3 regions of the Stenotrophomonas sp. YJH_SMC_27 genome follow, and region 2 is predicted to be linked to each of the others. Evidence: predicted binding sites of a transcription regulator. Region 2 holds the regulator's gene; each other region holds the start of a gene.
The links. The regulator FliA, encoded in region 2, starts transcription of late flagellar genes. The targets are predictions, from matches to a motif close to TAAAGTTTNNCNNNCNNNGGCCGATAA.
Positions count from the first base shown of each region.

Region 1: AC5P7R_RS20715 (methyl-accepting chemotaxis protein) is a predicted target of FliA. The motif match lies at 4,216-4,242, and genes of this name have one in related genera.
Region 3: AC5P7R_RS05525 (methyl-accepting chemotaxis protein) is a predicted target of FliA. The motif match lies at 3,810-3,836, and genes of this name have one in related genera.

Region 1 is NZ_JCAFTA010000020.1:27,019-37,398, forward strand. It holds gene AC5P7R_RS20700 (catalase) at 1-1,417, shown strand, start outside; gene AC5P7R_RS20705 (hypothetical protein) at 1,440-1,913, shown strand; partial or broken gene AC5P7R_RS20710 (alpha/beta fold hydrolase) at 1,922-2,014, opposite strand; gene AC5P7R_RS20715 (methyl-accepting chemotaxis protein) at 2,063-4,186, opposite strand; gene AC5P7R_RS20720 (L,D-transpeptidase family protein) at 4,421-5,383, shown strand; gene AC5P7R_RS20725 (M23 family metallopeptidase) at 5,388-6,044, shown strand; gene AC5P7R_RS20730 (adenylosuccinate synthase) at 6,232-7,524, opposite strand; gene AC5P7R_RS20735 (DUF2065 domain-containing protein) at 7,818-8,003, opposite strand; gene hflC (protease modulator HflC) at 8,071-8,934, opposite strand; gene hflK (FtsH protease activity modulator HflK) at 8,931-10,064, opposite strand; gene AC5P7R_RS20750 (YhdH/YhfP family quinone oxidoreductase) at 10,218-10,380, shown strand, end outside.
Region 2 is NZ_JCAFTA010000023.1:44,614-54,993, forward strand. It holds gene flhF (flagellar biosynthesis GTPase FlhF) at 86-1,702, shown strand; gene AC5P7R_RS21700 (MinD/ParA family ATP-binding protein) at 1,689-2,576, shown strand; gene AC5P7R_RS21705 (RNA polymerase sigma factor FliA) at 2,573-3,316, shown strand; gene cheY (chemotaxis response regulator CheY) at 3,374-3,766, shown strand; gene AC5P7R_RS21715 (protein phosphatase CheZ) at 3,766-4,371, shown strand; gene AC5P7R_RS21720 (chemotaxis protein CheA) at 4,374-6,206, shown strand; gene AC5P7R_RS21725 (flagellar motor protein) at 6,310-7,050, shown strand; gene motD (flagellar motor protein MotD) at 7,052-8,068, shown strand; gene AC5P7R_RS21735 (ParA family protein) at 8,073-8,855, shown strand; gene AC5P7R_RS21740 (chemotaxis protein CheW) at 8,852-9,946, shown strand; gene AC5P7R_RS21745 (STAS domain-containing protein) at 10,116-10,380, shown strand, end outside.
Region 3 is NZ_JCAFTA010000002.1:430,985-441,364, forward strand. It holds gene AC5P7R_RS05520 (GGDEF domain-containing protein) at 319-1,755, shown strand; gene AC5P7R_RS05525 (methyl-accepting chemotaxis protein) at 1,752-3,578, opposite strand; gene AC5P7R_RS05530 (DUF5694 domain-containing protein) at 4,157-5,245, shown strand; gene AC5P7R_RS05535 (hypothetical protein) at 5,285-5,515, opposite strand; gene AC5P7R_RS05540 (PAS domain S-box protein) at 5,578-7,767, opposite strand; gene AC5P7R_RS05545 (Tex family protein) at 7,976-10,363, opposite strand.

The DNA of each region.
Region 1 (10,380 bases), on a different contig from region 2:
GATCGAAGGCTTCGGCGTGCACAGTTTCCGCCTGCTGAACGAGGCAGGCGAGTCGACCTTCGTCAAATTCCATTGGCGGCCAAAGCTGGGCATCCAGTCAACGGTCTGGGACGAAGCGCTGAAGCTGCAGTCAGCCGACAATGACTTCCATCGCCGCGACCTGTTCGAGGCCATCCAGCGCGGCGACTTTCCCGAATGGGAGCTGGCGGTGCAGTTGTTCACCGAAGAAGAAGCCGACGCATTCCCGTTCGATCACCTGGACCCGACCAAGATCATTCCCGAATCGCTGGTGCCGTTGCAGGTGATCGGGCGCATGGTGCTGGACCGTTGGCCCGACAACTTCTTCGCCGAGACCGAACAGGTGGCGTTCTGCCCGGCCAACGTGCCGCCGGGCATCGACTTCAGCAACGACCCACTGCTGCAGGGCCGCCTGTTCTCCTACCTGGACACCCAACTGCTGCGCCTTGGCGGCCCGAATTTCCACCAGATCCCGGTGAATGCCCCGAAGTGCCCATTCGCCAATCATCAGCGCGACGGCCACATGCAGATGCAGGTGCCCAAGGGCCGCGTCGCCTATGATCCCAGCTCGCTGCAGGAGGACTCACCGCGTGAGACGCCTGCGGGTTTCCGCAGCCACGCCAGCGCCGACGATGGCCGCAAGGGCCGTACCCGCGCGGAGAGTTTCGCCGACCACTACAGCCAGGCCCGCATGTTCTTCCGCAGCCTTGAAACGCCGGAGCAGGCGCACCTGGCATCGGCGCTGGTGTTCGAGTTGTCCAAGGTGGAAACGCTGAAGGTGCGGGTACGTACCGTCAGCCACCTGCGCAACATCGATGACTCACTGGCGCGGCGCGTGGCCGATGGTCTGGCCTTGCCCGCCCTGCCCGACCCGGCACCCACCGCCACCCCGGCGCGGGACATGCCTCCCGCTCCCGAGGTGCGTGTGATCGGACGCAACAAGCCTACCCTGCAGGGTCGCTGCATCGGCATTCTGTTCGACGAAGGCTCCGACGCCCGCATCATTGCCAGCCTGAGCAAGGCAGCCAGGAAAGCAGGTGCAGACGTGAAGCTGGTCGCGCCCAAAGTCGGTGGCGCCACGCTGAGCGATGGCGCGATGCAGGCGGCGGATGGGCAACTGGCAGGCACGCCATCGGCTGTGTTCGATGCGGTGGCCGTGGTGCTGAGCGTAGACGCATCAAAGGCGTTGTCGAAAGAGAGCGCCGCGCTGGAGTTCGTCAGCCAGGCGTGGGCACACCTGAAGGCCATCGCCAGCGACGCGGGAGGCCAAGCGCTGCTGAAGGCGGCGCGGGTCGGCAACGATGCCGGCATCGTCGAAGCGGAAGACGCCAAGGCATTCCTGGCGGCGGCCGCCACCCGCCAGTGGGCGCGTGAGCCCAAGCTGCGCCTGCTGGCCTGACCACAACGACAGGAGAATCGTCATGCCCCGTGGTGACAAATCCGCATATACCGAAAAGCAGAAGCGCCAGGCCGAGCACATCGAGGAAAGCGAACGTGATCGCGGCGCGAGTGAAGGCACCGCCGAGCGCATTGCCTGGGCCACCGTGAACAAGCAGGACGGCGGCGGCAAGCGTAGCGGCAGTGCACGCAAAACTACAAAGAAGGCGACCCGCAAGAAGACCGCCAAGACGTCGACAACCAGAAAGACGGCAGCGAAGAAGGCGCCGGCGAAGAAAGCGGTGGCAAAGAAGGCGGTGGCAAAGAAGGCACCGGCTCGCACGACCGCGACAAAGAAGGCCGCAAAGAAGACAGCGAAGAAGGCTGCGGCAAAGAAGGGGAGTACGGCCGCCTCGCGGAGCGCCGCCGCGAAGAAGGCAGCCAAGACGCGGGCCGCGAAGAAGTCCGTGCGCAAAGTGGCGGCGAAGAAAGCTGCGCGTACGCGTGCGCGCGGCTGATGCTTCGGTCAGAAGGGGAGCGTCCTCATCCATGCCGCAACTTCGGCTGCGTCAGCATCAGCACGGGCCTGCAGCAGTAGATGGGGCCCTTCCAGCGAAATACGGCCGCTCAAGGCGGCCGTATTCCTGTCGCTGCAGTGGCAGCCCGCTCAGGCTGCGCGACGGGGCGCAGCGGAGACCGCCGCGCCTTCCATCTTGAATACCGACACCGACGTGGTCAGTGCATGCGCCTGTTCCTCCAGCGCGCGGCTGGCGGCAGTGGCTTCTTCCACCAGCGCAGCGTTCTGCTGGGTCACCTGGTCCATCTGCACCACCACCTGGTTGACCTGCTCGATGCCGGCGGCCTGTTCCTTGCTGGCCGCTGCGATGTCGCTCATCAGCTGGGTGGTGCGCGAGCTGGCCTGGGCCACGCGGGCGATCGCGGCTTCCGATTCAACGGTCACCGCCAGGCCACTCTTCACCTTGGCAGCAGCGTCTTCGATCAGCTCCTTGATTTCCTTGGCGGCGACACCGGCACGCTGTGCGAGCGTGCGTACCTCGCTGGCGACCACGGCAAAACCACGGCCCTGCTCACCTGCACGCGCGGCTTCAACCGCAGCATTCAGCGCCAGAATGTTGGTCTGGAAAGCGATGCCGTCGATCACCGTGGAGATTTCCGAGATGCGTGCCGAGGACTGATCAATCTCGCCCATCACCGATGCCATCTGTGCCATCGCCTGCTCGGTCTCGCGCACGGCGGCGCCGGCAGCGTGCGCTTCGCTGTCGGCCTGACGCGCCAGTTCGGCGTTCTGGCGTACGGTGGAGGTCAGCTCCTCCATCGACGCGGCCGCTTCTTCCAGATTGGCCGCCTGCTGCTCGGTTCGGCGCGACAGGTCGTTGTTGCCAGCGGCCAGTTCCTGCGCCGCGTTGTTGATGCTGTCGGCAGCCACCTGGATGCCGCGGACGATGCCGGTCAGCTGCGCGGTGGTGGTGTTGGCATCGTCGCGCATGCGCGCGAACACGCCTTCGTACTCGCCCTCCATGCGTGCGGTCAGGTCGCCATGCGAGATCGCGCGCAGCACGTCGGAAACATCGGCGATGCTGGCCTGCGAACTGGCCATCATGCCGTTGAGGTGCTCGACCATCGTCTTGAACTGGTACTGGAAGGCCCCGGCATCGCCACGCATGCTGAAATCGCCGGCGCGTGCGGCACGGGCCAGTTCATCGATCTGCGCGTTGATCGCCATCAGGCTCTGCTTCACCGCGGCCAGGGTGCGGGTCAACGTGCCCTTTTCGCCCGGGTAGTCCGGCAGGTCGCGGCTGAGGTCACCGATGGCGTAACGCTGCATTACTTCAGCCATCAGCAGTTCCACCTGCACGTGCGATTCGACCAGGCTGTTGGTGGCCTGCACCATGCGGCCGAAATCGCCGGGGAACGCACTGGCGTCCATGCGATAGCGGATTGCGCCGGCCTCGTGCTGTTCCGCCATCTGCAACTGCGCGCCGATCGCCGCCTGCACACTCTGGCGCACGCTGGCCATCGCGTCACCCAGCTGGGTCAGCTCGTCGCGGCCACCGAGGCGGAACTCCTGGTCCAGCTGCCCCTTGGACAGGCGCTCGGCCAGGTTCACCGCGCGCGCCAGCGGAGCGGTCAGGCTGCGGCCGATCATCACCGAGGCGCCGATGCCAGCAAGCAGCGCAACGCCGCCCAGCACCAGCAACTGCAGCAGGCTGCGCTCGCCCAGGCGGATCGCCTCGGCGGCAGCCTCACGGCTTTCCTTCTCCTCGAAGTCCACGCCATCGGACAGCGCCTTGTTCCAGCCGTTGGCGGCGTCCTGCACCGGGCCCAGGGTCAGCGCCACGGCACCGGGATAATCGCCCTGCTCCATCAGTTCGCTGGTCTGCTTGTTGAGCGGGCGAGCAACGGCTCGCTTGGCGGCGATGGTTTCAGCGATGGCCTTGCCTTCGGCGTCACTGGGCAGCGCCTGGTAGGCGCTCCAGCTGGCCTCGTAGCGCTTGACGAGATCAGCAATGCGCTTCTCGTCGCTGGTGCGGTGATCACCCTGGCGGATCAGCATCTCGCGGCGCACCACCATCATCTGGTTGTTGGCATCAAGCATCTGCGACAACAGGCGCACCTTGGCCACGCTGACGTCGACCACCTGCTGCATCGCGCGCTTCTGCACGACACTGGCAGTGGCGCCGGTGGCCACCACGGCGGCAACCAGCAGCAGCAACAGGCCAAAGCCCAGCCCAAGACGCCAGGCAACCCTGACGTTCCTCAAGTAGTTCATGGGGGTATCCAAAACGGGGGGATGCGCCCTTATCGGCGGCACGGCAGGCAATCTTGATCGCCATCCACCAATGGCGTCGGCCACTGTTCACCTTGGTGAGTCCCCGTCCCAGTGGCACCTGCCGGTGCAAACCGGCCGCAATGACATGCCTGCTCATGCGGGCATCAGATCCCTTTCACGGTGGCTCGGCGCCGTCTGCGGGCAAGGTGGTGGCGTTCCCTGCTGGAGTCCCCGATGCCGTTACCCATGCCCCGATCCGCCCTGCTCGCTCTCTCGCTGCTGGCATCACCTGCCTTCGCGCAGGCGCCGCCGCCTGGCCTGCCTGCCCCCATTGCCGAGAAGGCAGGACCGGACACCGCACCCCGCTCTGTCCTGCACGCCCAAGTGCTGCTGGATCGCGCGAATTTTTCCCCCGGCCAGATCGATGGCGAAGTGGGCAGCAACCAGCGGCGCGCGGTGTCGGGCTTCCAGGCGGCGCATGGGCTGAGCGTAACGGGTGAACTGGATGACGCTACCTGGAAGGCCCTGCAGGCCGATACGATCACGCCGCTGGCAAGCTACACGCTCACGGCTGAAGATGTTGCCGGCCCGTTCCAGCCCATACCGAAAGGGCCCGCCGCACAGGCCAAGCTGAAGTCGCTGGGCTTCAGCAGCGTGGAAGAAGGCCTGGGCGAGCGCTTCCACGCCTCCCCTGAGCTGCTGAAGGCACTCAATCCCGGCGTCGATCTGGCCAAGGCCGGCAGCCGCATCCAGGTGCCCAACATCGGAACGGGGGCCTTGCCGAAGGCGGCGAAGATCGTGGTCGACAAGTCCGACTCCACACTTCAATTGCTGGATGCGCAGGGCAAAGTGATCGCACAGGTGCCTGTCTCATCCGGCAGCCAGCACGATCCGCTGCCGATCGGCGAATGGAAGATTCTCGGCGTGTATCGCGACCCGCCGTTCCACTACAACCCGAAGCTGTTCTGGGATGCGCGCAAGGGCGAAAAGAAGGCGACGCTGCCGCCTGGCCCGAACAATCCGGTCGGACGGGTCTGGATCGACCTGTCCAAGCCGCACTACGGCCTGCATGGCACACCCGAACCCGGCCACGTCGGCAAGACAGAATCGCATGGCTGCGTGCGCATGACCAACTGGGATGCGCTGCGCGTGGCCGATGCGGTGGATACTTCGGTGCCCGTGGTGATGCAGGAGTGAGCCTATGCGCCTTTCGCAGCTGATCGTGCTGGGCGTGCTGCTGGGCGTGGGAGTGGGCTGGTGGCTGCACCACGATGCAGGTGAGCCGGTGGCGGTTGCCCCGCCCGCAGTGCAACCTGCGGTGGCTGCGGTTGCAACGCCGCGCGTAGGCGCTCCGGCTCCCACGGCCGTGTCGCCGTCCAGCGCCACCAATGCGCCAACCGGCCTGCTGCTGCCGGTGCAGGGCATCCAGGCGTCGCAGCTGCGCGATACCTTCACCGATGCACGCAGCGAGGGCCGCGTACACGATGCCATCGACATCATGGCCGATGCAGGTACGCCGGTACTCGCGGTGGCCGACGGCACGGTAGAAAAGCTGTTCGACAGCAAGCGCGGTGGCCTGACGATTTATCAGTTCGAGCCCAGTGGACGCTGGTGCTACTACTACGCGCACCTGCAGCGCTATGCCGATGGCCTGGCCGAGAAACAGGTGATCAAGCGCGGGGATGTGATCGGTTACGTGGGCAGCACTGGCAATGCCAGCGCCGAGGCCCCGCATCTGCACTTTGAAGTGCACGTGCTGGGACCGGAAAAACAGTGGTGGAAGGGCAAATCCATCAACCCGTACCCGTTGCTGAAGCCGCCTGCTTCGACGGCCGGCGCTGCCAGCGCCGCAAGGTGAAGGTGAACACCGCCAAGGCAGCCCCTGGGACCAGCACGAACAGAACCGTCTCGCCTTTCACGCTGGCATGCTGGTCATCGCGTCGCTTCCCCGCTGGCCTGCCCACACGGTAATGAAGAAGCCCCGCTTTCGCGGGGCTTTTTCTTTCAGCGACGCCGGGCGTGGCCCGGCGCTACCAGTCACGCCCTCAGGCGAACGGATCCTGCAGGACCATGGTGTGGTCGCGGTCCGGGCCGGTGGAGACGATGCTGATCGGGCAGCCGGCCAGCTCTTCCAGCGAACGCAGGTAGGCGCGTGCGGCCGGCGGCAGGTCGTCCCACTGGGTGATGCCGTGGGTGTTCTCGCTCCAGCCCGGGAACTCCAGGTACACCGGGGTGCATTCTTCCCAGCCCTGCGCGTCCAGCGGCGCGTACTCGGTGCGCTTGCCGTTGTATTCGTAGGCGATGCAGACCTTCAGCTTTTCCATGCCGTCCAGCACGTCCAGCTTGGTGATGCACAGGCCGCTGATGCCGTTGATGGCCACGGCGCGCTTCAGCGCGACGATGTCCATCCAGCCGCAGCGACGCGGGCGGCCGGTCGAAGCGCCGTACTCGGCGCCGCGGTCACGGATGCCCTGGCCGACTTCGTCGTCCAGTTCGGTCGGGAACGGGCCGCCGCCGACGCGGGTGGCGTACGCCTTGGCAATGCCCAGCACGTAGTCGATCGAATCGGCGCCGACGCCGGAACCGGCCAGCGCACCACCGACGGTGGTGTTGGAGCTGGTGACGTACGGGTAGGTGCCGTGATCGATGTCCAGCAGCGCACCCTGCGCGCCTTCGAACAGCACGCGCTTACCCTGCTTGCGCAGGTCGTGCAGGATGCCGGCCACGTCGGACTTCATCGGCTGCACGTATTCGCCGAAGGCCAGCGCCTCGTCGAAGGTCTTCTGGAAGTCGACCGCATCGGTGTTCAGATACTTGGTCAGCACGAAGTTGTGGTAGTCCAGCGCAGTGCGCAGCAGTTCTTCCAGCTGCTTCGGGTAGTGCAGGTCGGCGATGCGGATGCCGCGGCGCGCCACCTTGTCTTCGTAGGCCGGGCCGATGCCACGGCCGGTGGTGCCGATTGCCTTGCCACCGGCAGCGCGCTCGCGCGCCTGGTCCAGGGCGATGTGGTACGGCATGATCAGCGGCGCGGCCGGGGAGATCTTCAGGCGCGAACGCACTTCCACGCCGGAGCCTTCCAGCTCGGCGATTTCCTTCTGCAGCGCGGCCGGCGAGATCACCACGCCATTGCCGATCAGGCACAGCGCGTCGTCACGCAGGATGCCCGACGGGATCAGGTGCAGGACGGTCTTCTTGCCGTTGATGACCAGGGTGTGGCCTGCATTGTGGCCGCCCTGGAAGCGCACGACGGCGCCGATTTCCTCAGTGAGCAGATCGACGATCTTGCCCTTGCCTTCATCGCCCCACTGGGCACCCAACACTACGACAGACTGACCCATGACGGGCTCCTCGATTTGTAGCGGCCATCGGGGCCGCGGACGGGTAAACCGTGGCGGGGCTGGCCAGCACCTGGAGGGCGGCTCCAAACGGGGAGCGGCCGGCGATGGAAGGCCCAGACACGGAAAAAGCCGGACGGGGAGGCCCGTCCGGCTTTTGTGCATTATCCGGGTTTCCGGGGTCGGGTGCCACCTTTCCGACGGACGGCTTCACCGGCCGGTCAGCCGCCCCGCCCGGTCGTGCCGGCCGTTGGCCGGCAATCCCGGGTTGCCGGCCAGCGGCCGGCACTACCCTCTCAATGCCGCGCCCACCACAGCAGGCTCAGGCCGGCCAGCAGCACCAGCCCACCGAAGCTGCGCAGGGCCGGGCTGGGCAGGTCCAGCAGGCGTTCGGCCATGCGCTTCCAGGCGAACGGGGCGACGAACAGGAACAGGCCTTCCAGCACCGCGACCAGGCAGACGGCGGCAAACAGATCTTTCATCGGGAACTCCGGAAAAAGCACGGGGCCCGGCGTCTGGCCGGGCCCCGTGGGGTACTGCCCTGCGACCTCAGCGGTCGTTCTTCAGGTACTGCAGGAACGGGTCGTTCTTGTCGAGCACGATCACGCCATTGCCGTCGGTCATGGAGCCACGGTAGGCCTCCAGGCTGCGGTAGAACGCATAGAACGACGGATCGGCCGAGCCGGCCTTGCCATAGATGCGGGCCGCCTCGGCATCGCCTTCACCGCGCAGGCGCTGCGCATCACGCTCGGCCTCGGCGATCAGCACGGTGCTGTCGCGGTCGGCCTGGGCACGGATGGTCAGCGACTGCTCCTCGCCCTCCGCACGCAGCTTGGCCGCTTCCTGCTTGCGCTGGGCGCGCATGCGCTCGTACACGTCGTTGATCACCTGGCTGTCGGTCGGCAGGTCCACCTGCTTGATGCGCAGGTCGATCATCTGCATGCCCAGGCCAGCCACCGCTTCGTTGATGCCCTTCAGCTGCTCGGCGATCAGCTCGCTGCGGTCGCCGGACACCAGCTGCTGCAGGGTGCGCGAGTTGATCTGGTTGCGCAGCGAGTCGGTGATGATCGGCGCCAGGCGGGCGTTGGCCACACGCGGGTCGCCGCCGGTGGCACGGAAGTAGTCACCCACGTTGGAGATGTAGCCGATGGCGAAGAAGTCGACGCTGACGTCCTTCTGCTCGGCGGTGAAGTAGCGCGCCGGCGCAGTGTCGAGCACCTGGAAGCGGCGGTCGAAGACCTTCACCGTTTCCACCACCGGCACCTTGAAGTGCAGGCCCGGCTTGATGTCCGAACGCACCACCTTGCCCAGGTTCAGCACCATGGCGGTCTGGTCCTCACGGACCACGTACACCGAGCCGAGCAGGCCCAGCACCACCGCCACGATCACGGCGATCCAGATAGGACTCTTCATCGGCTGCCCTCCTCACGGCCGCTCGGTCGCCCGGTCGGGCGGCCCACCGGCCGGCCCGGATCACGGGAAGCTTCCGCCGCTGCACCCGGCAGCGACGGCATCACCACGTCCGGGTTGGCCACTGCGGCCGGAGCCGACGTGCTGGGACGGGTATCGCCGGTCATCGGCACGTAGATCAGCTGGCGGCCATCGCCACCGATCACCTTGCGGTTCTCGCTCAGCACCTGCTGCACGGTCTCCAGCCACAGGCGCTTGCGGGTCACTTCCGGAGCGTCCTTGTACTGGGCCTGCAACAGGCTGAAGCGCTGCGCGTCACCCTCGGCCTTGGACACCACGGCCTGCTTGTAGCCTTCGGCAGTGGTACGGGCGCGCGAGGCTTGGCCCCGGGCTTCCGGCACGACCTTGGCGGCATAGGCCTGGGCCTCGTTGATCAGGCGTTCCTTGACCTGCTGGGCACCGTTGACCTCGTCGAAGGCCGGCTTCACTTCCTCCGGCGGACGGGCGTCCTGCAGGGTCAGGCCGGTCACGGTCAGGCCGGTCTTGAACGCCTTCAGCAGCGCCTGCAGGCGCTCCTCGGCGGCGACGGCCAGCGGACCACGGTTGTTCAGCACGGCGTTGAGGTCGGCGCGGCCAACTTCCTCGCGCACGGCGCTCTGCGCCGACTGCTCCAGCACCTGGTTGGCATCCACGGTGCCGAACAGGTATTGCTGCGGGTCGTCGATGCGGTACTGGACGTTCAGCGAGACGTTGACGATGTTCTCGTCGCGGGTCAGCACCGGCACTTGGATCGAGAACGTCTTGATCTCGGTGGCATTGACCTTGGTGACCGATTCGATCGGCCAGGGCAGCTTGAAGTTCGGGCCGGGCTGCAGAATGCGCGAGAACTGGCCGAAGCGCAGCACCACACCGCGCTGCTGTTCGCCGATCAGCTGGAAGCTGGAGAACAGCACCAGCAGCACCACGGCTGCCACCACCCAACGCACGATGCCGCCGTCGAACAGGTCCTTCAGCGGCCCGGGCAAACCGCCCCAGCCACCACCATTGCCACCGCCGCGTGACCCGAACGGCCCGCGTCGATTGTCCTCGGGGCCTTGTCCGCCCTTGTTGCCGCCGGGTGTATTCCAGGCCATGCACGCTCCATCAAGATTTGGGCTGCGGCGCGGGCCCTTCCCGCACCGCCAGCCGTGAAACCATCACCGATCATACAAGATGGGGCGGATCGGCAGGATCGAAAGGGGGGCAACGGGGTAAGGTGGCGTTTTCCTCGAAGTCAGGCAACGCCGATGGCCCCCACCACCCCGTTCACCGCCTTCCGCATCGAAAACGACGACGCCGGCTATCGCAGCGGCCTGGTCCGGCTCGGGGTCGACGACCTCAACCCCGGCCAGGTGCTGATCCGCGCCCACTGGTCCTCGGTCAACTACAAGGACGCGCTGGCCGGTACTG
Region 2 (10,380 bases):
ACCAAGGGGAACCCGCACCGTGCAGACCACCGACCACCCGAGTTCCCCGGCCGCCACTCCGCCGTCTTCGCCTCGTGACCACAGCATGAAAATCAAACGATTCGTCGCCGCCGACATGCGTTCGGCCATGAACCTGGTGCGCAAGGAACATGGTCCTGATGCCGTGATCCTGTCCAACCGCCGGATCGAGGAAGGCATCGAGATCGTCGCCGCCGCCAACTACGATGAAAGCGCCGTGCAGCGTGCGCTGGAAGCCTCGCGCCGCGACGTGGCGCCGCCGCCGGCGCCCAAACCGCGCACCGCCGCCGATGCGGTGATCGCCGCCGTCACCCGCCGTCGCAGCGCCACCCCGGCACCGGAGCCGGTCGCCGCCACCACCTCGGCGGTGGCCGCCCTCGCCCGCGCCGCGGTCGGCGCCACCGGCCGCACCCTGGACAGCGCCGACGAGATCGTGCCGACCCGCGGCAGCACAGGCTTTGCGGCCACCCTCGCGCGTGCCGCCGTCAACGAACCGGCGCTGCCGGAACAGATCTTCGCGCCGTTCGCCGAGGCCATCGTTGCACCGGCCGCCGCCGTGCCGGCCAACCGCGCCCGCTTCCAGATCGATCCGCCGCACGAGGCGCATCACGAAAGCGTGGCGCCGGCCGTGCAGCCGCCGCCGCTGCCGACCGCTGCCGTCGCCGACGCGCAGCCGGCCAGCGCCGCCAGCGAACCGGCGTTGGCCGATGCCATTGTCGAAACCGCGCCGGCCCCCACCCTGGCTCCGGCTCCGGTGCTGACGGTGGTCGCCCAGGACGACGCCGAGATCCGCCAGTTGCGCCAGGAAGTGGCCGGCATGCGCCAGGTGATCGAGCGCGAGATGAACCGCTTCACCGACGAGCGCCTGCGCGGCTGCCCGGTGCGCGCCACCGCGTTGGACCTGATGGACGAATATGGCTTCGATGCCGGCCTGGCCCGCGACGTGGCCATGCAGATCCCGCTGGAGACCGAAGCCCATCGTGGCCGCGGCCTGATGCTGGGGCTGATCTCGCGCAAGCTGCCGATCGCCCCGGTCGACCCGCTGGAAGAAGGCGGCGTGATCGCCCTGGTCGGCCCGACCGGCGCCGGCAAGACCACCACCATCGCCAAGCTGGCCTCGCGATTCGCCGAGAAGCACGCGCCGCGTGACGTCGCCCTGGTCACCACCGATACCGCCCGCATCGGCGCCCGCGAGCAGCTCTACGGCTACGGCCGCCAGCTCGGCATCGCGGTGCACGAGGCCAACAGCGGCACCGACCTGGACCAGCTGCTGGAACGCCTGAAGGACTACAAGCTGGTGCTGATCGATACCGCCGGCCTGGGCCCGCGTGACCGTGCCCTGGCCGCCCAGCTGCAGTGGCTGCGCGCCGCGCGCCAGGTGCGCACCCTGCTGGTGCTCCCGGCCAACACCAGCTTCGGCGACATGGACGAGGTGGTGCGCCGCTTCGGTGCGGCAAACCTGCAGGGCCTGGTGCTGAGCAAGCTGGACGAGACCGGCCGCTTCGGCAACGCCCTGTCGGTGGCGGTGGACCACGCCCTGCCGATCACCTGGGTGACCGATGGCCAGGACGTCCCGGAGGACCTGCATAGGGCCAGTGCAGCCAATCTCGTACTTCGCCTTGAAGATTTGCGCCGAGCGGCCGATATGCCCTGCAACCCGGAGTTGAACCATGCCGTCGCGTGAGTACGCCAAGCTGACCAAGACCTTCCCGCTGTCGGCCACCCGCAGCGAGCCGCTCGGCCCTGTGCGCACCATCGCGGTGACCGGCGGCAAGGGCGGCGTGGGCAAGACCAACGTCTCGGCCAACCTGGCTGTGGCGCTGGCGGGCATGGGCAAGCGCACGCTGCTGCTGGACGCCGACCTGGGCCTGGCCAACATCGACGTTATCCTGGGCTTGAACCCCACCTTTACGCTGGCCGACCTGGTGGCCGGCCGCTGCTCGCTGGACGACGTCATCGTCGAAGGCCCGAACGGCGTGCTGGTCGTCCCGGCCGCTTCCGGCCGCCGGCACATGGCCGAGCTGGCCCCGGCCGAGCATGTCGGCCTGGTCAACGTGTTCTCCGAACTGGAACGCGAGCTGGACATCATGGTGGTCGATACCGCCGCCGGCATCACCGACGGCGTGCTGACCTTCTGCCAGGCCGCGCAGGACACCGTGGTGGTGGTCTGTGACGAACCGGCCTCGATCACCGACGCCTACGCACTGATCAAGGTGCTGTCGCGCGAGCGCGGCGTGGACCGCATCCAGGTGGTGGCCAACATGGTGCGCGACCCCAACGAGGGCCGCGTGCTGTACGAAAAGCTGACCCGCGTGTGCGAGAAGTTCCTCGCCGATGTCTCGCTGAACTACCTGGGCTGCGTGCCGCAGGATGATTGGCTGCGCCTGTCGGTGCAGCGCCAGCAACCGGTGGTGAAGGCCTACCCGTCCAGCCCGGCCGCGCTGGCGATCACCGAGATCGCGCGCCGCACCGCACGCTGGCAGGCGCCGACCGAACCGCGTGGCGGCGTCGAGTTCTTCCTCGAGCGCATTCTCAAGCAGCGCGGGGTGGCCGCATGAAAGGCGCAGCCCAGTACCGGGAGGTCCAGCGCTCGGCGGCCAACGAGGTCATCTCCCAGCACTCGGACCTGGTGCGGCGCATCGCCCACCACCTGGCCGCACGCCTGCCGGCGAGCGTGGAGGTGGACGACCTGATCCAGGCCGGCATGATGGGGCTGATCGAAGCGTCGCGCAGCTACGACGCCGACCAGGGCGCCTCGTTCGAGACCTACGCCTCGATCCGCATCCGCGGTTCGATGATCGACGAGATCCGCCGTGGCGACTGGGTGCCGCGCTCGGTGCATCGCCGCGCACGCGACGCCGCTGCCACCATCCGCCGCCTGGAACAGAGCACCGGCCGTGCCGCCAGCGCCACCGAAGTGGCCGCCGCGATGGAGATGCCGCTGCCCGAATACCTGCGGCTGATGGAAGACGCCGCGCGTGGCCAGGTGCTGAGCCTGGAGTCACGCATCGAGGACCAGGGCGAGCTGGACACCGTCGCCCAGGGCGGCCCGACCCCGCAGCAGGTGCTGGAGCGCGGCGAGTTCGGCCGCGAGCTGGGCAAGGCCATCGGCCACCTGCCCGAGCGCGAACAGCTGGTGCTCTCGCTCTATTACGAGCAGGAACTGAACCTGAAGGAGATCGGCGCGGTGCTCGGCGTGAGCGAGTCGCGGGTCTGCCAGATCCACGGCCAGGCCGTGCTGCGCCTGCGTGGACGATTGAAGATTTTCGAGGCGGCCGACGCCGGCCTGGAAGAGTGAACATGCCCGAGGCGGCTGCCCCCGGCCACCCGGAATGAACAACAAAGGAACTCTGCTTTGAACAAGAACATGCGCATCCTGATCGTCGACGACTTCTCGACCATGCGTCGCATCGTCAAGAACCTGCTGGGCGATCTTGGCTTCACCAATACCGCCGAAGCCGAGGACGGGCATGCCGCGCTGTCGCTGCTGCAGAGCCAGTCGTTCGATTTCGTCGTCACCGACTGGAACATGCCGGTGATGACCGGCATCGAGCTGCTCAAGGCGATCCGCGCCGATGCCAAGCTGAAGACCCTGCCAGTGCTGATGGTCACTGCCGAAGCCAAGCGCGAACAGATCATCGAAGCCGCCCAGAACGGCGTGAACGGCTACATCATCAAGCCCTTCACCGCGCAGACGCTGGAAGAGAAGCTCGGCAAGATCTTCGAACGCCTGGCGGCCAGCGCCTGATGGATACCACGGTCGACAAGAACGCCCTGGCCCTGCGCCTGCAGGAAGCCCTGGACGCACTGGAGTCCGGTGACGAAGCTGCCTGGCGGCAACGCATCGACGGACTGGTCGCGCTGCGCACGCAGCCGATGATGAGCGGCCTGTCGCGGCTGGCCCGCGAGCTGGGACAGGCGCTGGGTGAACTGCCGACCGTGCCCAGCGAGGCCGGTGAGCTGGATGACGCCTGCGCGCGCCTGGACCACGTGGTGGCGATGACCGAACAGGCCACCCACCGCACCCTGGACCTGGCCGAGGAATGCCGCAGCCTGACCGAACTGCTGCGTGCCGAAGGCCTGCAGCCGGGCCAGGACGCGCAGCTCGAGCGCATCCGCCACAACCTGACCGAGATCGCCCTGACCCAGAGCTACCAGGACCTGACCGGGCAGATCATCCGTCGCGTGGTCGGCATCGTCCGCCGCGTGCACGAGGGCTTCGGCGCACTCGGCCTGCCGCCGGAACAGCATCGCACCGACCCGGCACTGGCCGGGCCGGCACTGAAGGGACTGGACCGCCACGCGGTCTCGCAGAACGACGCCGACGACCTGTTGTCGGATCTGGGGCTGTAAGCATGAGCGCGGTATCCGACGACATCACTGCCGATTTCATCATCGAGGCGCAGGAGATCCTGGACCGCCTCGGCGAACAGCTGGTGTCGCTGGAGCAGGCACCGCAGGACAGCGACCAGCTCAATGCGGTGTTCCGCGGCTACCACACGCTCAAGGGCGGCGCCGGCTTCCTCGGCGTCACTGCCATGGTCGAGCTGTGCCACGCCGCTGAGGAGGCGCTGGGCGCGGCGCGCGCCGGCCAGGCCGTGCTGCAGGCCCACCACTTCGACGCGGCCCAGCAATCACTGGATTACCTGCAGTCGATGCTGGACGCCGTGTCGTCCGGCACCGAGCCGGGCTATGCGCCGCCGGACCTGATCGCCCAGTTCGACGTGCAAGGGGCTGCCGTGGCTGCGCCCGCCGCCGCCGCAGCACCCGCTGCGGGGGGCAGCGACCTGATCACCGACGACGAATTCGAGGCGCTGCTCGACCAGCTGCACGGTGGCAATGCTCCGACTGCGATCGCGCCGGCAAAAAAAGCCGACGACGGCCTGATCAGCGAGGACGAGTTCGAAGCCCTGCTCGACCAGTTGCACGGTGGCGCCGCACCGGGTGCCAAGCCTGCTGCAGTCCTGGCACCGGCGCCGGCGCCCGCGCCGCGCCCGGTCGCTGCACCGACACCCGTGGCCAAGCCGGCGGCCAAGCCGCTGGCCGAGGCCGAACACACGGTGCGCGTTGATACCAAACGCCTGGACGCGATCGTCAACCTGATCGGCGAACTGGTGCTGTCGCGCAATCGGCTCAAGACCCTGCGTGCACGCCTGCGCGATGAAGAGCTGGACCGCGCCGTGTCGACGCTGGATATCGCCACCGCGCGCCTGCAATCGGCGGTGATGCGCACCCGCATGCAGCCGGTGGGCAAGGTCTTCTCGCGGTTCCCCAAGGTCGCCCGCGACGTTGCCCGCTCGCTGAAGAAGGAAGTGGACCTGGAGCTGATCGGTGCCGAGACCGAGCTCGACCGCAACCTGGTCGAGGCCCTGGCCGACCCGCTGGTGCACCTGGTCCGCAACGCCATCGACCACGGTGTGGAAATGCCCGACCTGCGCGAGGCGCAGGGCAAGCCGCGGATGGGCCATGTGCGCCTGTCGGCCCAGCAGGAAGGCGATTACGTCAGCATCGAGGTGCAGGACGATGGTGCCGGCATCGACCCGGAGAAGCTGCGCGCCAAGGCGCGCGAGAAGGGCCTGATCGATCCGGAAGCCGCCGCCCGCCTGAGCAGCGAGGAGTGCCTGCACCTGGTGTTCCTGCCGGGCTTCTCGACCAAACAGCAGGTCACCGATATCTCCGGCCGTGGCGTCGGCATGGACGTGGTGCAGTCGCGCATCCGCGAACTGAGCGGCCAGATCCAGATCCAGTCGGAACTGGGTCGTGGCAGCCGCTTCCTGATCCGCGTGCCGCTCACCCTGGCGATCCTGCCGACCCTGCTGGTGCAGGCCGGCGAGGACGTCTACGCGCTACCGCTGGCACGCGTGATGGAAGTGCTGCACGCGCCGCGCACCTCGCTGGGCTGGTTCGATGGCCGCGCCGTGCTTGATCGCCGCTCGCACACCCTGCCGCTGGTCGACCTGCGCCAGTGGCTGGATGTGACGCCGGCCGCGTCAACCCTGCTGACCATCGTGGTGCTGCAGGCCGGCGAAGCCCGCTTCGGGCTGGTCGTGGACCAGGTGCGCGGGCGTGAGGAAGTGGTCATCAAGCCACTGCCGAAGGCCCTGCGCGGCCTGCGCGGTTATGCCGGTGCAACCTTGATCGGCGATGGTCGCATGGCCCTGATCCTGGACGTGGACGGGCTGCGTTGAACCCCGCCAGGGCCATGCCCGGCAACCCGAAAAACTGTGACTACCGTCTGTACGCGATCTACCGGTGTCTCAAGTCCCATTCATACACGCCGATACCGGAACCATGGATAGACTCAGCCTCATTGGACTCTTTCTCGCCCTGGCCTCGCTGGTCGGCGGCAGCATCCTCAAGGGCGCCGGCCTGGCGTCGTTGTGGTCGCCTGCGGCGTTCGTGATCGTCATCGTCGGCACCGTCGCCGCGATCCTGCTGCATACCTCGCCGGCGGTGTTCAAGCATGCGTTCAAGATCGTGCGCTGGGTCGTACGCCCGCCACACAGTGATCGCCGCGAACTGATCCAGCAGATCGTTGAGTGGAGCAACATCGCCCGCCGCCAGGGCCTGCTGGGTCTGGAATCGCAGGTGGAAGCGCAGCAGGACCCGTTCCTGCGCAAGGGCCTGCAGCTGCTGGTGGACGGCGTCGAGCCCGAATCGATGCGGCACATGCTGGAAATCGAACTGGGCAGCCAGGAACACCAGGACCAGGCCGGCGCCAAGGTCTTCGAAGCGATGGGCATCTACGCCCCGACCCTCGGCATCATCGGAGCCGTGCTCGGCCTGATCGCGGTGATGAAGAACCTGGCCGACCCGAGCAAGCTCGGCCACGGCATCGCCGCAGCATTCACCGCCACCATCTACGGCATCGCCTCGGCCAACCTGCTGTTCCTGCCGGTGGCTGCCAAGCTCAAGAGTGTGATCTCGCACAACACCCGCGACCGCGAAATGGTCATTGAAGGCCTGATTTCGATCGCCCAGGGCGAGAACCCGCGCAACATCGAAACCAACCTTTCCGGCTTCCTGCACTGACATGGCCCGCCGCAAGCACCACGAAGAGCACGCCAACCATGAAGCATGGGCGATCCCCTATGCCGACCTGATGACGCTGCTGCTCGCCTTTTTCGTGGTCATGTACGCGATCTCCTCGGTCAACGAGGGCAAGTACCGGATCATGGCCGACGCGCTCACCGATGCCTTCGGTGGCGCACCGCGCACGATCAACCCGGTGCAGGTGGGGAACAAGCAGGTGCAGGGTGGCGGCTGGGACAGCCCTTCGGTGATCAAGTCCGGCACCAAGATCGGCCCCTCCGCGCCGGCGCCGTCGCACGACCCGACCCTGCTGCCGTCGATGGCCTCGCAGATGCGCATGCCGGTCTCCGTGCACAACCAGGAACAGATCGCCCGTGCCGAGCGCCAGCTCAACAGCATCGCCGACCGCCTCACCGCTGCATTGGCGCCGCTGATCGACCGCGGCATGATCAGCGTGCGCCGCACCGAGTTGTGGATTGAAGTGGAGATCAACAGCGACATCCTGTTCCCCACCGGCTCGGCCGCGCTGGACGTGCATGCACGTCAGACGCTGGCCAGCCTCGCCGAGGTGCTGCGTGACGTGCCCAACAGCGTGCGCGTGGAAGGCCACACCGACAACGTGCCGATCGCCACCGCCACCTTCCCTTCGAACTGGGAACTGTCGGCCGGACGCGCCGCCAGCGTGGTGCATCTGTTCGCCGACCAGGGCCTGCAGCCGTCGCGGCTGGCGATGGTCGGCTATGGCCAGTTCCGTCCGCGCGAAGAGAACGACAGCGCGCAGGGGCGCAACCGCAACCGCCGGGTGATGGTCATCATCCTGGCCGACACCTCGCATTCGGTGGATCCGCTCGGCCAGCGCCTCAATGCGGCCACCGGCGCCGTCGACAACAGCACCACCGAACAAGCCGCCGCAACTCCGGCCAGCGCCCCCACCTCCCCCATCGCACCGGTGAAGTTGCCGCCGGTGCCGGCTGGCAGCCGCGTCGGCGCCGCCGTTCCCCCGGCAATGAAGGAGTAAACCGATGCGCATCTGGGCAATCGCCAACCAGAAGGGCGGAGTCGGCAAGACCACCACCACCCTCGCCCTCGGCCGCGGCCTGGCCGCGCTGGGCCATCGCGTGCTGCTGATCGATCTCGATCCGCACGCCTCGCTCAGCCGCGCCTTCGGCGTACCGGTGGATCCGCCGCCGGCCGGCGTGCTGGAACTGTTCGGCGCTCCGCCGGCCGATCTTTCCAGCCTGTGCCATGCCAGCAGCATCCAAGGCCTGGACTATGTCTGCGCGCAGTCGGCGCTGGCCACGCTGGAGCGCCGCAGCGCCAACCAGCCCGGCCTCGGCCTGGCCCTGCAGAACGCACTGGCGCGCCACCAGGGCCAGCACGACTACATCCTGCTGGACTGTGCCCCCACCCTTGGCCTGTTGATGATCAACGCGCTGGCCGCTGCCGACCGCCTGATCATCCCCACCCAGGCCGAGCCGCTGGCCCTGCATGGCCTGGACGGCATGGTCCGCACCGGCGAGATGGTCGAGCGCTCGCGCCGCCGCCCGCTGCCGATCTCGATCCTGCCGACCCTGTTCGACCGCCGCACCCGCGCCGGCAACGAGTCGCTGCGCACCATGCAGGATCGTCATGGCACCCGCGTGTGGGAAGACGCCATTCCGATCGACACCCGCATCAGCAATGCCGCAGGCCTGACCCTGCCCAGCGTTGGTGAGGAGTACCCGGGCCGCGGCCTGGCCGCCTATCGCCGCGCACTGAACTGGATCCTCGGTGAGGATGCCCGCGCCCTGGAGCAGGCCGCATGAACAGCACCGGCGTACTGGACGACTATCTGGACGAACTGCTGGGCGAAGCGATCGCTCCGGCCGTCGTGCTTCCAACGCCGGACAGCGTCGCCCCGGCCCCGGCCCCGGCCAGCATATCGCAACCGGAACATGAGCCGACCTGGGATGACCTGCCGGCCGAGGTGATCTACGAGACCGACACCGTCGCCGCGGCGCCTGCCGCGGACAACGCCGCGCTCGAAGCCGCCTTCGAGGCCGCCGCAATGCCGGTCGCCGCTCCCGAGCGGGAACCGACCTGGGATGATCTGCCTGACGAGGTGATCCACGAGACGGCCCCGGCCAAGGCCGGCCCGGAGCCCACCTGGGACGACCTGCCCGACGAAGTGATCTACGAGACCGACGCGGCCGACAGCCATCACCTCGCCCACACTGACAGCCCCGGCCTGCAGGCTGCGTTCGAGGCCGCTGCCGGCGGCGCGGATGTCCCCACGCCGCCCCCGGCCGTGGTAGCGCCCCCGGCGCCGCGCCCTGCACCCGCGCCTGCCCCGGCTGCGCCCGCTGCCGTCGCGCCGCCGCCCCGCGTTGCCGTGGATGCCCCGGCCACCAACCGTCCCGGCACCTGGCAGGAACTGCAGGCACAGGCTCTCCAGCCCGCCAGCAGCCCGCATCCGCAGAACCGCCGCGCCGGCGAGCGCACCTCGCGCTGGCTGCGCCTGCGTTGCGGCACCCAGGCTTATGCGCTGGAACTGCTGAAGGTGCAGGAAGTGGTGCTGCCAGTTCCCCTGCTGCCATTGCGCGGCACCGCACCAGCGATGCTCGGCATCATGAACCTTCGGGGCCAGGTGGTACCGGTGATGGATCTCGGCCTGCACCTGGGTGCGGCCGCTGCCGAAGACGATTCGCAGACCCGCATCGTGGTGCTGGAGGAAGACGGCGAAACCATCGGCCTGCGCGTGTCGGCGGTGGAAGATGTCGCCAACCTTACCGACTCGCAGATCGAGCCGCCTGATACCGCGCGCATCTGCCAGATTTCCAACGACCTGTTCCGTGGCGTCGCCCGGGTCAGCCAGCGTCCGATGATCCTGCTCGACGCCACACGGCTGTTGAGTTGAGTCGGCGCTTTGCGCCGACGCGGTGCCTGTCGGGGACTGCAGGTGCCGATGCGCAGCATTGGCATCTCCCGTCCCCGAACAACACCGCATCGGCGCACCGCGTCGATTCCCCTAAAGAACCCTGCCGGGGTGCCGTTATGGATCACGGAACCGTTTGTCCGGAGCAACGATGAGCACTGTCGAACTGGGTGGGGATCTCGGCATCGAGAGCAGCACCGAGCTCAAGAACCGCCTCGCCCCGCTGGTGGCGCAGGCAGGCGAGCTGACCCTGGATGCAAGCCAGGTCGCCCGCATCCACACGGCCGCCGTGCAGGTGCTGTGTGCATTCGTGCAGGCCCGCCGCGAGGCAGGCCTGGGCACCGGCTTCCACGGTTGCACCGCAACCTTCCGTGACGCCGCGCGCCTGCTGGGCGTCACCCAGGCCCTGGGCCTGG
Region 3 (10,380 bases), on a different contig from region 2:
TCGATGCCAACGCCCGCCCTGCCCTCGCTCCCCGAGATCCCGACCGCACGGCTGCGTCCACCTCACGCGGATGACACGACGCCCTGGTCGCGCTGCTTCTCACTGCCGGGCGTGGCCAAGCGGGGCTGCACCCTCGACCGCGTGGGGACACCCGTGCCTTCTGGATGAACGCCCGCGGCACAGGCTCCGCGCCAACACAAAGGAACGAAACTGCGACTTCCGGCAAGTATTTAAATAGACACAGCGCACACTTTTCTTGCAAGCCTCACGTGCTTCTGCCTATCGTGATCCCAGCCGGAGCTGGGGGTGGGGGAATGCATGACGTTGCGTACGGCGCTGTTTTTTCTGGTTACGCACGCGCTCGTCATTGCCTTTATCGGCCCGCAGGACCTGGTCGGCTCCTACCTGATGCTGATCACCGCACCGCTGCTGGCTGCACTGGCCTGCGTGCGGCGTGCACGTGACAGCCACCAGGCCGCCTGCAAATGGCGGACGCTGGGCGCGGCCGTGGGCCTGTTCTCTCTCGCGCTGCTGGCCCTGCTGCACCGCAATGTGGCCGGCCTCGCCCCAGCGCAGATGACCGCCTCAACACTGATCCTGTACGTGTTCTACCGGATCCCCTTGACCTACGTCGCTGCAAGCCCGGGTGGCGGGAACCGCTACGTCCGTGCGGTGGACCTCGGGATCATTGCCCTGCTTTGGCTGCTGTACTACCTGCATGCGCGGGCCATGGCGCCGCTGAACACCGCCTTGTGGACGCAGTGCCTGAACACCATGAGCGGCGTGCAGAACAGCCTGGTGTTCTGCTTCGCACTGATCCGTTTCCTGGCCGAGGACGATCCGGACCGCCGCGATTTTTTCCGGACGCTGACGATCTACGCGCTGGGCTACTTCCTGCTGGCCTTCTACATCAATACCTATCAGCCGCAGCTGCCCGACGGCAGTTGGGGCGACCTGCTGATCAGTGGACTGTTCGTGCTGCTGGCCACCCTGGCGGGCAGCCATCGTCGCTACCCGACAGTGGGGGTATCCCGCAACCTGCGGCGCATCATCGATGCCGGCGTACCATTGATGCTGCCATTGCTGCTGATGCTGGTGGCGCTTCTGGTCGCGCGCCTGCAGCCGACCCTGGCCACGGCCGGCTTCATCGGCTCCCTGCTCGGCTATGCCCTGCGCAGCGTGCTGAGCCAGGTGGAGATCCAGCGCCAGCGCGACGAGCTGGAAAAACTGGCACGGCGTGATCCACTGACCGGCCTGGGCAACCGACGCAGCTTCGATGAATCGCTTGGCGCGGCCCACCGCCGCGCGCGGCGCCAAGGTCTGGGCCTGGCCGTTCTCATGATCGATATCGACCACTTCAAGCGCCTCAATGACACCTATGGCCACCCGGAAGGAGATCAGCGCCTGCAGTCGGTCGCCGCCATTCTTGATGGCTGCCTGCAACGGGGTGACGATCTGCTGGCCCGCTATGGCGGCGAGGAGTTCATCGCTGCCCTGCCCTCGCCCGATGCCGCCCACGCCATGGCCCTGGGCGAGCGGGTCCGCGCTTCGGTCGAAGCGGCTGCCCTGCCCGCCCCCGAGGCCACCGTCACCATCAGCGTCGGCGTGGCGTGGCAGGCACCGGGCGAAGAGCACGATCCGCGCGACCTGGTCGAACGCGCCGACCAGGCCCTGTATCGGGCCAAACGCGCCGGGCGCAACCGCGTATATGGCGACGCAGATACTACGGAAGACAGATGCAACCGCCGGGCCTAGACGGCGTGCAGCGCCGCCGCTCCCTGCCGCTGCCCTGCCGCGCCCTGCACGCGGAAGCTGGCCACGGTCTGCAGCAGCTGCGCCGACTGTTCTTCCATGCTGCGTGCCGCCGCCGATGCCTCCTCGACCAACGCGGCATTCTGCTGGGTGCCCTGGTCAATCAGATCGACGGCCTGGTTCATCTGCTGGATATCGTCGCTCTGTTGCTGCGCGGCCGTGCTGATTTCGCTCATCAGGTCACTGACCCGGCGCACGTTTGTCACAATCTCATCCATGGTGCGGCCCGCGCTCTCGACCTGCGCGGTACCGGCGCCGACATTGGCCACCGACGCATCGATCAGGTGCTTGATCTCCTTGGCTGCGCTGGCCGAACGCTGCGACAGCTCACGGATCTCGGTGGCAACCACGGCGAAGCCACGACCATGTTCACCGGCGCGCGCGGCCTCCACCGCTGCGTTCAGCGCAAGAATGTTGGTCTGGAAGGCGATGCCGTCGATCACCCCGATGATGTCGACGATGCGCCGCGATGAGGCATTGATCGCCGCCATCGTCTCGACCACCTCATGCACCACATTGCCGCCCCGCGCGGCGACATCGGCTGCCCCACCGGCCAGCTGGCTGGCCTGGCGGGCATTGGTTGCGGTGCGCTGCACCGTCTCGGCAAGACCCTTCATCGACACCGCAGTCTCCTCCAGCGAGGCCGCCTGCTGCTCGGTGCGCTGCGACAGGTCGCTGTTGCCCTGCGCGATTTCAGTCGCACCCACGGCGATGGTGTCGGCCGCGAACTTGATCTGGCCGATGATCGCGGCCATCGCCTCGACCAGCGAATTCACGCCTTCGCACAACTCGGCAATCGGCCCGCTCTTGTCGGCGGTGGCTACGCGCTGGGTCAGGTCACCCAGCTTGGCGGCAGCCACCACCTCTCGGGTCTGCGCCACGGCGCGCTGCATGGCCTGGTTCTCGTGCACCTGCGCGGTGATGTCGGCGGCATACTTCACGACCTTGAACGGCTTTCCGTTGAGGTCGAGGATGGGGTTGTAGGAAGCCTGGATCCAGACCTCGCGCCCGTCCTTGCCCAGGCGCCGATACTGGCCCGCATCATATTCGCCGCGCCCAAGTTTCTCCCAGAACTGGCGATATTCCACGCTGCTGCGATGCCCGGGCTCGACAAACAACGAATGGTGCTGCCCGCGCACTTCGTCCAGGCTGTAGCCGGTCACCGCCAGGAATTTGTCATTGGCCGACAGGATGCGGCCATCCATGCTGAACTCGATCACCGCCTGAGACTTGGCGATCGCCGCAAGTTGCCCCGCCGAGTCGGCCGCCTGCAGCTTCTGCTGGGTGATGTCGGTCGCGAACTTGACCACCTTGTAGGGCCGCCCCTGCCGATCCAGCACCGGGTTGTACGAGGCCTGGATCCAGATCTCGCGCTGGCCCTTGCCGAACCGGCGGTACTGCCCGGCGTCGTATTCGCCGCGCCCCAAGCGCGCCCAGAAGTCGCGGTACTCGGCGCTGCGCGCCTGCTCGGGGTCGACGAACAGGGAATGATGCCTGCCCTGGATCTCCTCCAGCCGGTACCCCATCGCCTGCAGGAAATTGTCATTGGCCTGCAGGATGGTTCCGTCGAGCGCGAACTCGATGACGGCCTGCACGCGATGCAGCGCGGCCACCTGCGCTTCCAGCTCGGTGCGGTCGGTCACCGCCTTCTCTGTGCGGGTGCGTTGCTGTGGCGCCAGTACGCCAAGCAGCGCACGCCACGGCGACCAACGGGTATGCAGCTCGGCCGGCGCCTGCGCGCCCGCCGTGAAGCCTGGAATGAGCATTGTCTGATCCTCGGTGTCCGGTAAGCGGTTGTGACCCGACGGGCGGGATGCCCGGCGGCAACATCAGTTGCCAGGGACTACAGGTGCCAACCGGCACCTCTCGAGCGACTGCCAAGAACGTCTGCTGCGGCTGCGATCGGGATCTGGAAGCGGCGGAACACACTGCGCGGACCGCCCATCGGGGGCAGTCTGGGGTCCTGCGGCGGGTAACTGGAGCGGGATCCAGAGGGAGTATCGGCGATGCCGTCGGCCGCTTTAGCGGCATTCCGCGACGTCCGTCGCAACTCCGTCCATTACAGGCGGAATGCGGTGGACGATTGCCGTGTACTTCACACCTTTCTCACGTGCCTCCGCCTTCACACCGAGGCATTGGGCCAATGAACGGCTGGACCGGATCCGTTCCGCCACCGGTTGGCGGAACGCTGTACAGCGCAGGCGCCGGGAGGCAGCCGACCACATCGCCCACAGAAGGATGCAGCTCAAGGAAAAAAGGTTTACATGACCGATGCGGGGTTCGCCCGCAGGGGAAAACGACCAGCATGAAGGTCCCGCAGGATGCTCATCTACATGGAGATCGCATGTCCCCTCGCTTTGCCAGCCTTCTTCTCCTGGCCCTATGCAGCAGCAATGCGCTGGCCACCGGCATCGCCTATCGACCGGCCTTCCACCCGGACCAGCTGAAGGGACCGCCCGCAGGACGCCCGAACGAAGTGCTGGTGCTGGGCAGCCCACACCTGTCCAGCCTGCCGGAGACCTTCACGCCGGCGATGCTGGAACCTCTGCTGCAGCGCCTGGAAGCCTGGCGGCCCACCGCGATCGCAGTGGAGAATCTGTCCGGCCTGCAGTGTGACTTCATGCGCCGCAATCCGGCCCGATACGCGGAGAGCGTCGCGGACTACTGCGTCGATCCGGCACCGGCGCAGGCCGCCACCGGTCTGGACGTGCCCAGCGCCAACGTGGAAATGGAACGCCTGCTTGCAGATTGGCCCAAGGCGCCAAGCGCTGCCCAGCGACGTCGCTTGGCCGCAGTCTTCCTGGCTGCGGGCGAGAGCAGCTCGGCAGTCGTCCAATGGCTGCGGCTGCCCCGGGAAGAGCGCCGTGCGGCCGACAGCCTGACTCCGGAGCTGGTGCAATTCCTCGACACGCGCATGACCCGCCGCAACGAGGCCGTCCTGGTGGCCGGCGTGCTTGCCGCACGCCTCGGACTGGAGCGCCTGTGGTCGGTGGACGACCACACTGCGGATTCGCCCACACCGGAATCGCGGCAGAAGGCCTACGCTGCCGCCATACGCGGCGCCTGGGACAACGCCTTCGTCAAAGCACGCAGGGCGGCTGATGAACGGCTCGAAGCCAATCTTGTTCAACCGGAAGGATTGCTCGCGATGTATCGCGCCTACAACGCACCCGAGACCGCGATGGTGGCGTTCAACAGCGACTTCGGCGCGACGCTTGTCGAACCCTCACCGGAAGGCTTCGGCCGCAACTACCTGGGCTACTGGGAAACCCGTAACCTGCGCATGGTCGCCAACATGCGCGACGTGCTCGGCCAGCATCCAGGCACCCGCATGCTGACCATCGTCGGCGCGTCACACAAGGGCTATTACGAGGCTTACCTCAACCTGATGCATGACGTGCAGCTGGTCAGTTCGGATGAAGTACTGCGCTGACGCAACTGCGCATGGGGGATGCGATAACCATCCACCGCATCACTCCACCGCGTTCCTGCCCGCCCGCCACAGCATGATGCTGGCGGCACCGATGCAGGACAGCGTGAACACCAGCAAGGCGACCGCGCCGCCCTGCAGCACCGGCAGCAGGGCCTGCGCGTGCAGGTCGCCGCGCAGCTGTTCCGCACGCAGGCAGGCGGCCAGGGCCAGGCACCAGCCGACCATTGCCGGGGCGTAGGCACGCAGCGTCACCGGGTTGCAGACATTCATGGGACCACCTGTAGGAGGGGAAGTACGCGGAGTATTCGCGCACGCCCTCTCACAGGTTGAGATCAGCCCTCGGTCGGATCGATGTCGCCGCCCGGCAGCTCACTCGCCTCGCCCTGTACCTGCACGTTGTTGCGGCCCATTGCCTTGGCCCGGTAGCACTGGGCATCGGCCGCCGCCACGGCCTGGTCGACGCTCATCCCGCCCGTCAAGGGCGCGATGCCGATGCTGGCGCCCACATGCAGGCGGTCCTGGTCCCACGGAATCGACAGCGACGCCAGGGTGTGCAGCAGCTCGCCGCCAATGCGCGCTGCACGACGCGGCGTGCAACCGGACAGGATCACCGCGAACTCATCGCCACCCAGCCGCGCCACCACATCCGAATCCCGCACGCCGTGGCGCAGCACGCTGGCCACCGCCCACAGCACGGCGTCACCGGCCAGATGGCCCCAAGTGTCGTTGACCGGCTTGAAGCGGTCCAGGTCGATGTACATCAGCGAGGCGGCCTGGCCGGTACGCTCCACGCGGGTGATCGCCTGCTGCAGATGCACCTCGAAGCCACGACGGTTGCTCAGCTCGGTCAGCGGATCGATCTCGGCCAGGTGGCGGGCTTCGCGCTGCCGCGCCCGCTGCTGGGTGTCGTCGCGCAGCACCCACACCGCGCCGCGCACATGGCCCTCGTCATCGCGCAGCCAGGCGCGGGTCAGATCGACCGGGATCGTGGCCGTGCCCAGGCGCAGCAGAAGGTCAGCATGCAGGTCCACCGCATTGCTTTCCGGGTCCAGCAGCACGGATACATCAAGCACCGAGCCGGGCGCGTATTCGGTGGTCAGCGCCAGTACGTCCTGCACGTTGTGCCCTGCCAGCGACAGCGCGCCATCACCGGCGAGGGTGCGGACAGCAGCGGCGTTGGCGTAATCGATACGACCGTCCAGACTGACGCTGAGCACCAGATCGGCCACGGCATCGAGGGTGATGCGGCTGCGCTGCTCGCTCTCGAACAGGCGCTGTTCGCTGCTGCGCTGGGCGCTGATGTCCTGGATCTGCGACACGAAATGCAACGGCTCGCCATGCTCGTTGCGCACCAGCGAGACCGATAGCCGCGCCCAGATCACCTTGCCGTCGCGATCGAGATAGCGTTTTTCCAGGTGATAGTGACTGCGCCGCCCGGCCAGCAGATCCTGCACCAGGGCCAGGTCGGCCTGCAGGTCATCGGGGTGGGTCAGGCGTTGGAAATCAACCTGCAGCAGTTCCTCGCGGGGGTAGCCCAGGATCCGGCACAGGGCGTCATTGACGTCCAGCCAGCGCCCCTCCAGCGACACCAGCGCCATGCCCAGCGCCGCCGACGTGAACGCACCGGCGAATTTCTCCGCCGCCAGGCGTGCTTCGGCACGTGCCTGCAGGATCTCGGTGATGTCGATGGACATGCCGACGTAGCCGATGCGCGCGCCGCCGGCACCATCCATGCGGCTGATCGACAGGCGCACCTGGCGTGGCTGGCCGTCCTTGCGCCGCAATGTCCATTGCCTTGAATAGGTCTGCGCATCGGCACGGGCGCTGAGGGCTTCAAACGCGCCCGGCAGGCGTCCGTCCGCAGCCGCCAGCGGGCGCAGCCATGCCGCCAACTCGTCCGGATCGTGGAAATCACCCAGTCGCCGCTGTCCGACCACTTCCTCCGCGCTGTATCCCAGCAGACGTTGCGCACCGGTATTGAACAGGGTAATGGTGCCTTCGGTATCGGTCGCGATCACCGCCACCTCGTCGGACGCATCGACCACGGCCTGCAGCCGCTGCCGGCTTTCGGCGGCGTCCTGCCGCGCCTGCTGCAGCTCGGTCACGTCGGCGTGCGCACCGGCCATCCACAGCGGTCGTCCCTGCCCATCCCATTCGAACACGCGGCCACGGTCGTGGATCCATATCCACTGGCCGTTCTTGTGGCGCATGCGGAGCAGGCAGACATAGTTGTCGCTGCGGCCTTCAAAATGATCCTCAAGTGCCGCGTCGGACAGGACGATGTCATCGGGATGGACCAGCTTCAGGAACGTCTTCTGGCACACCGGCTCCAGCTCTTCCAGGCGATAACCGACGATCTCCGCCCAGCGCGCATTGACCCGCATCTCGCCGGTCTGCACGTTCCACTCCCAGGTGCCGGCGGCGGTGCCGTCAATGATCATCGCCAGGCGACGACGCTCTTCGGCCAGCGCCTGCAGGCGCCGCTCCAGCAACCCGTTGCCGTTGGTTCCCTGACCGGCCATCAACCCGTACCCCGGCCCGCACAGGGAGGCAGCGGCCGCAGCGCGACGCTGCAGACCTCAACGAAGACGACGGGTCCTGCTGGCGTCATGGCCCTCCCCAGCAACAGCGGGGTGGCCGGACGCCTCCCCTCAAGCGCAAGTGTGCGCAATCACGGGGAAAATCGACAAGTCCCCCGCCACGAATCAAGCGTGACGGGGAACACGGTCCTCAACTGCGCTTGGCGCGGGCGAAGGCCTCGGCCAGGGCGTTGTTGGCCGGGGGCGCGGACGCGGCGGGACGGCCGCCATTGCCCTGGCCCCGGTTCGGCCCGCGGTTCTGGCCGCCTGCATCGCGGCGGGGACCCTGCCCATGGCCGCGCTCATCACGCTGGCCCGGGCGGCTGGTGGCTTGGCCGGGGGTATCGTCCAGGCGCCGGGTCAGGGCGATGCGCTTGCGCGCCACGTCCACCTCCAGCACCTTCACCTTGACGATATCGCCGGCCTTGACCACGTCGCGCGGGTCCTTCACGAACGTATCGGACAGGGCCGAAATGTGGATCAGGCCATCCTGGTGCACACCGATATCGACGAAGGCACCAAAGGCCGCCACGTTGCTTACCACACCCTCGAGCACCATGCCCTCGCGCAGATCCTTGATGTCCTCGACGCCCTCGGCGAAGCGTGCCGCCTTGAACTCGGGGCGTGGGTCTCGGCCCGGCTTCTCCAGTTCCTTGAGGATGTCACGCACGGTCGGCACGCCAAAGGTGGCATCGGTGAACTGCTCGGCCTTCAGGCCGCGCAGGAAGCTGCCATCACCGATCAGCGCCTTGATCGGGCGCGCGGTGCTGGCCACGATGCGCTCGACCACCGGGTAGGCCTCGGGGTGTACCGCCGAAGCATCCAGCGGCTCATCACCGTCGGCAATGCGCAGGAAGCCCGCGCACTGTTCAAAGGTCTTCTCGCCCAGGCGCGCCACCTTCAGCAGGTCCTTGCGGCGCTTGAACGGGCCGTTCGCGTCACGGTGGCGCACGATGTTCTCGGCCACCGTGGCCGACAGGCCGGACACCCGCGACAACAGTGCAGCCGAAGCGGTGTTCACGTACACGCCCACCGCGTTCACGCAGTCCTCCACGCGGGCATCCAGCGCGCGCGCCAGACGGTACTGGTCCACATCGTGCTGGTACTGGCCGACACCGATGGCCTTGGGTTCGATCTTCACCAGTTCGGCCAGCGGGTCCTGCAGGCGGCGGGCGATCGACACCGCCCCACGTAGCGACACGTCCAGCTCCGGGAACTCCCTGGCCGCGAACTCGGACGCCGAGTACACCGACGCGCCGGCCTCGCTGACCACCACCTTCTGCAGCTTCGGGTTGCCAGCGGCCTTGATCGCTTCGCCGGCCAGCTTGTCGGTTTCACGGCTGGCGGTGCCGTTGCCGATCGCGATCAGTTCCACGTTGTGCTTGGCGCACAGCTGCTTGATCGTCTGCAGCGACTGCTCCCACTGGCGGCGCGGCTCGTGCGGGTAGATGGTGTCGGTGGCCACCAGCTTGCCGGTGGCATCGACCACGGCGATCTTGCAGCCGGTGCGGATGCCCGGGTCCAGTCCGAGCACGGTCTTCGGGCCGGCGGGTGCCGCCAGCAACAGGTCCTTCAGGTTGTCGCCGAACACCGCGATGGCCTCGGCTTCGGCCTTCTCGCGGGCCTGGTTGAACAGGTCCAGCAGCAGGTGCGTGTGCAGCTTGGCGCGCCAGGTGAGCCGGCAGGCGTCCAGCAGCCAGCGGTCGGCGGCGCGGCCCTGGTCGGCGATGCCGGCCCTGCGCGCCACGCGCCCTTCGGCGTACTGGTGGCCGGCCTCGGCATCACTGCCGGGGTCCAGCTCCAGGAACAGGATCTCCTCGCGGCGCGCACGGAACAGCGCCAGCAACCGGTGCGAGGGAATCTTCGCCAACGACTCGGCGTGATCGAAGTAATCGCGGTACTTGGCGCCTTCGGTTTCCTTGCCCTCGGCCACGCGCGCGCGGATCACGCCGGTTTCGCCCAGCCAGGTGCGCAGTTCGCCGACCAGCGCGGCGTCTTCACCCCAGCGCTCCATCAGGATCGCGCGCGCACCTTCCAGCGCAACCTTGGTGTCGGCCACGCCTTTGTCAGCATTGACGAAGCTGGCCGCAAAGCTCTGCGGGTCCTGCGTCGGGTCGGCCAGCAGGCCATCGGCCAGCGGCTCCAGCCCCGCCTCGCGGGCGATCTGGGCGCGGGTACGGCGCTTGGGCTTGTACGGCAGGTACAGGTCTTCCAGACGGCTCTTGGTATCGGCGGCCAGGATGTCGTTGCGCAGTTCGTCGCTGAGCTTGCCCTGTTCGCCGATGCTGGCCAGCACCGCTGCGCGACGGTCCTCCAGCTCGCGCAGGTAGGTCAGGCGCACTTCCAGGTTGCGCAGCTGGGTGTCGTCCAGGCCGCCGGTCACTTCCTTGCGGTAGCGCGCGATGAACGGAACGCTGGCGCCCTCGTCGAGCAGGCCGACGGCGGCGCGCACCTGGGCGGACTGGGCACCGATCTCGTCGGCGATGGTCTGGGCGATCTGCTGGGCGAGCGCGCTCTGGGCGTTCTTGGCGTCGTGCATTGCTTCAGGTCTGTGCC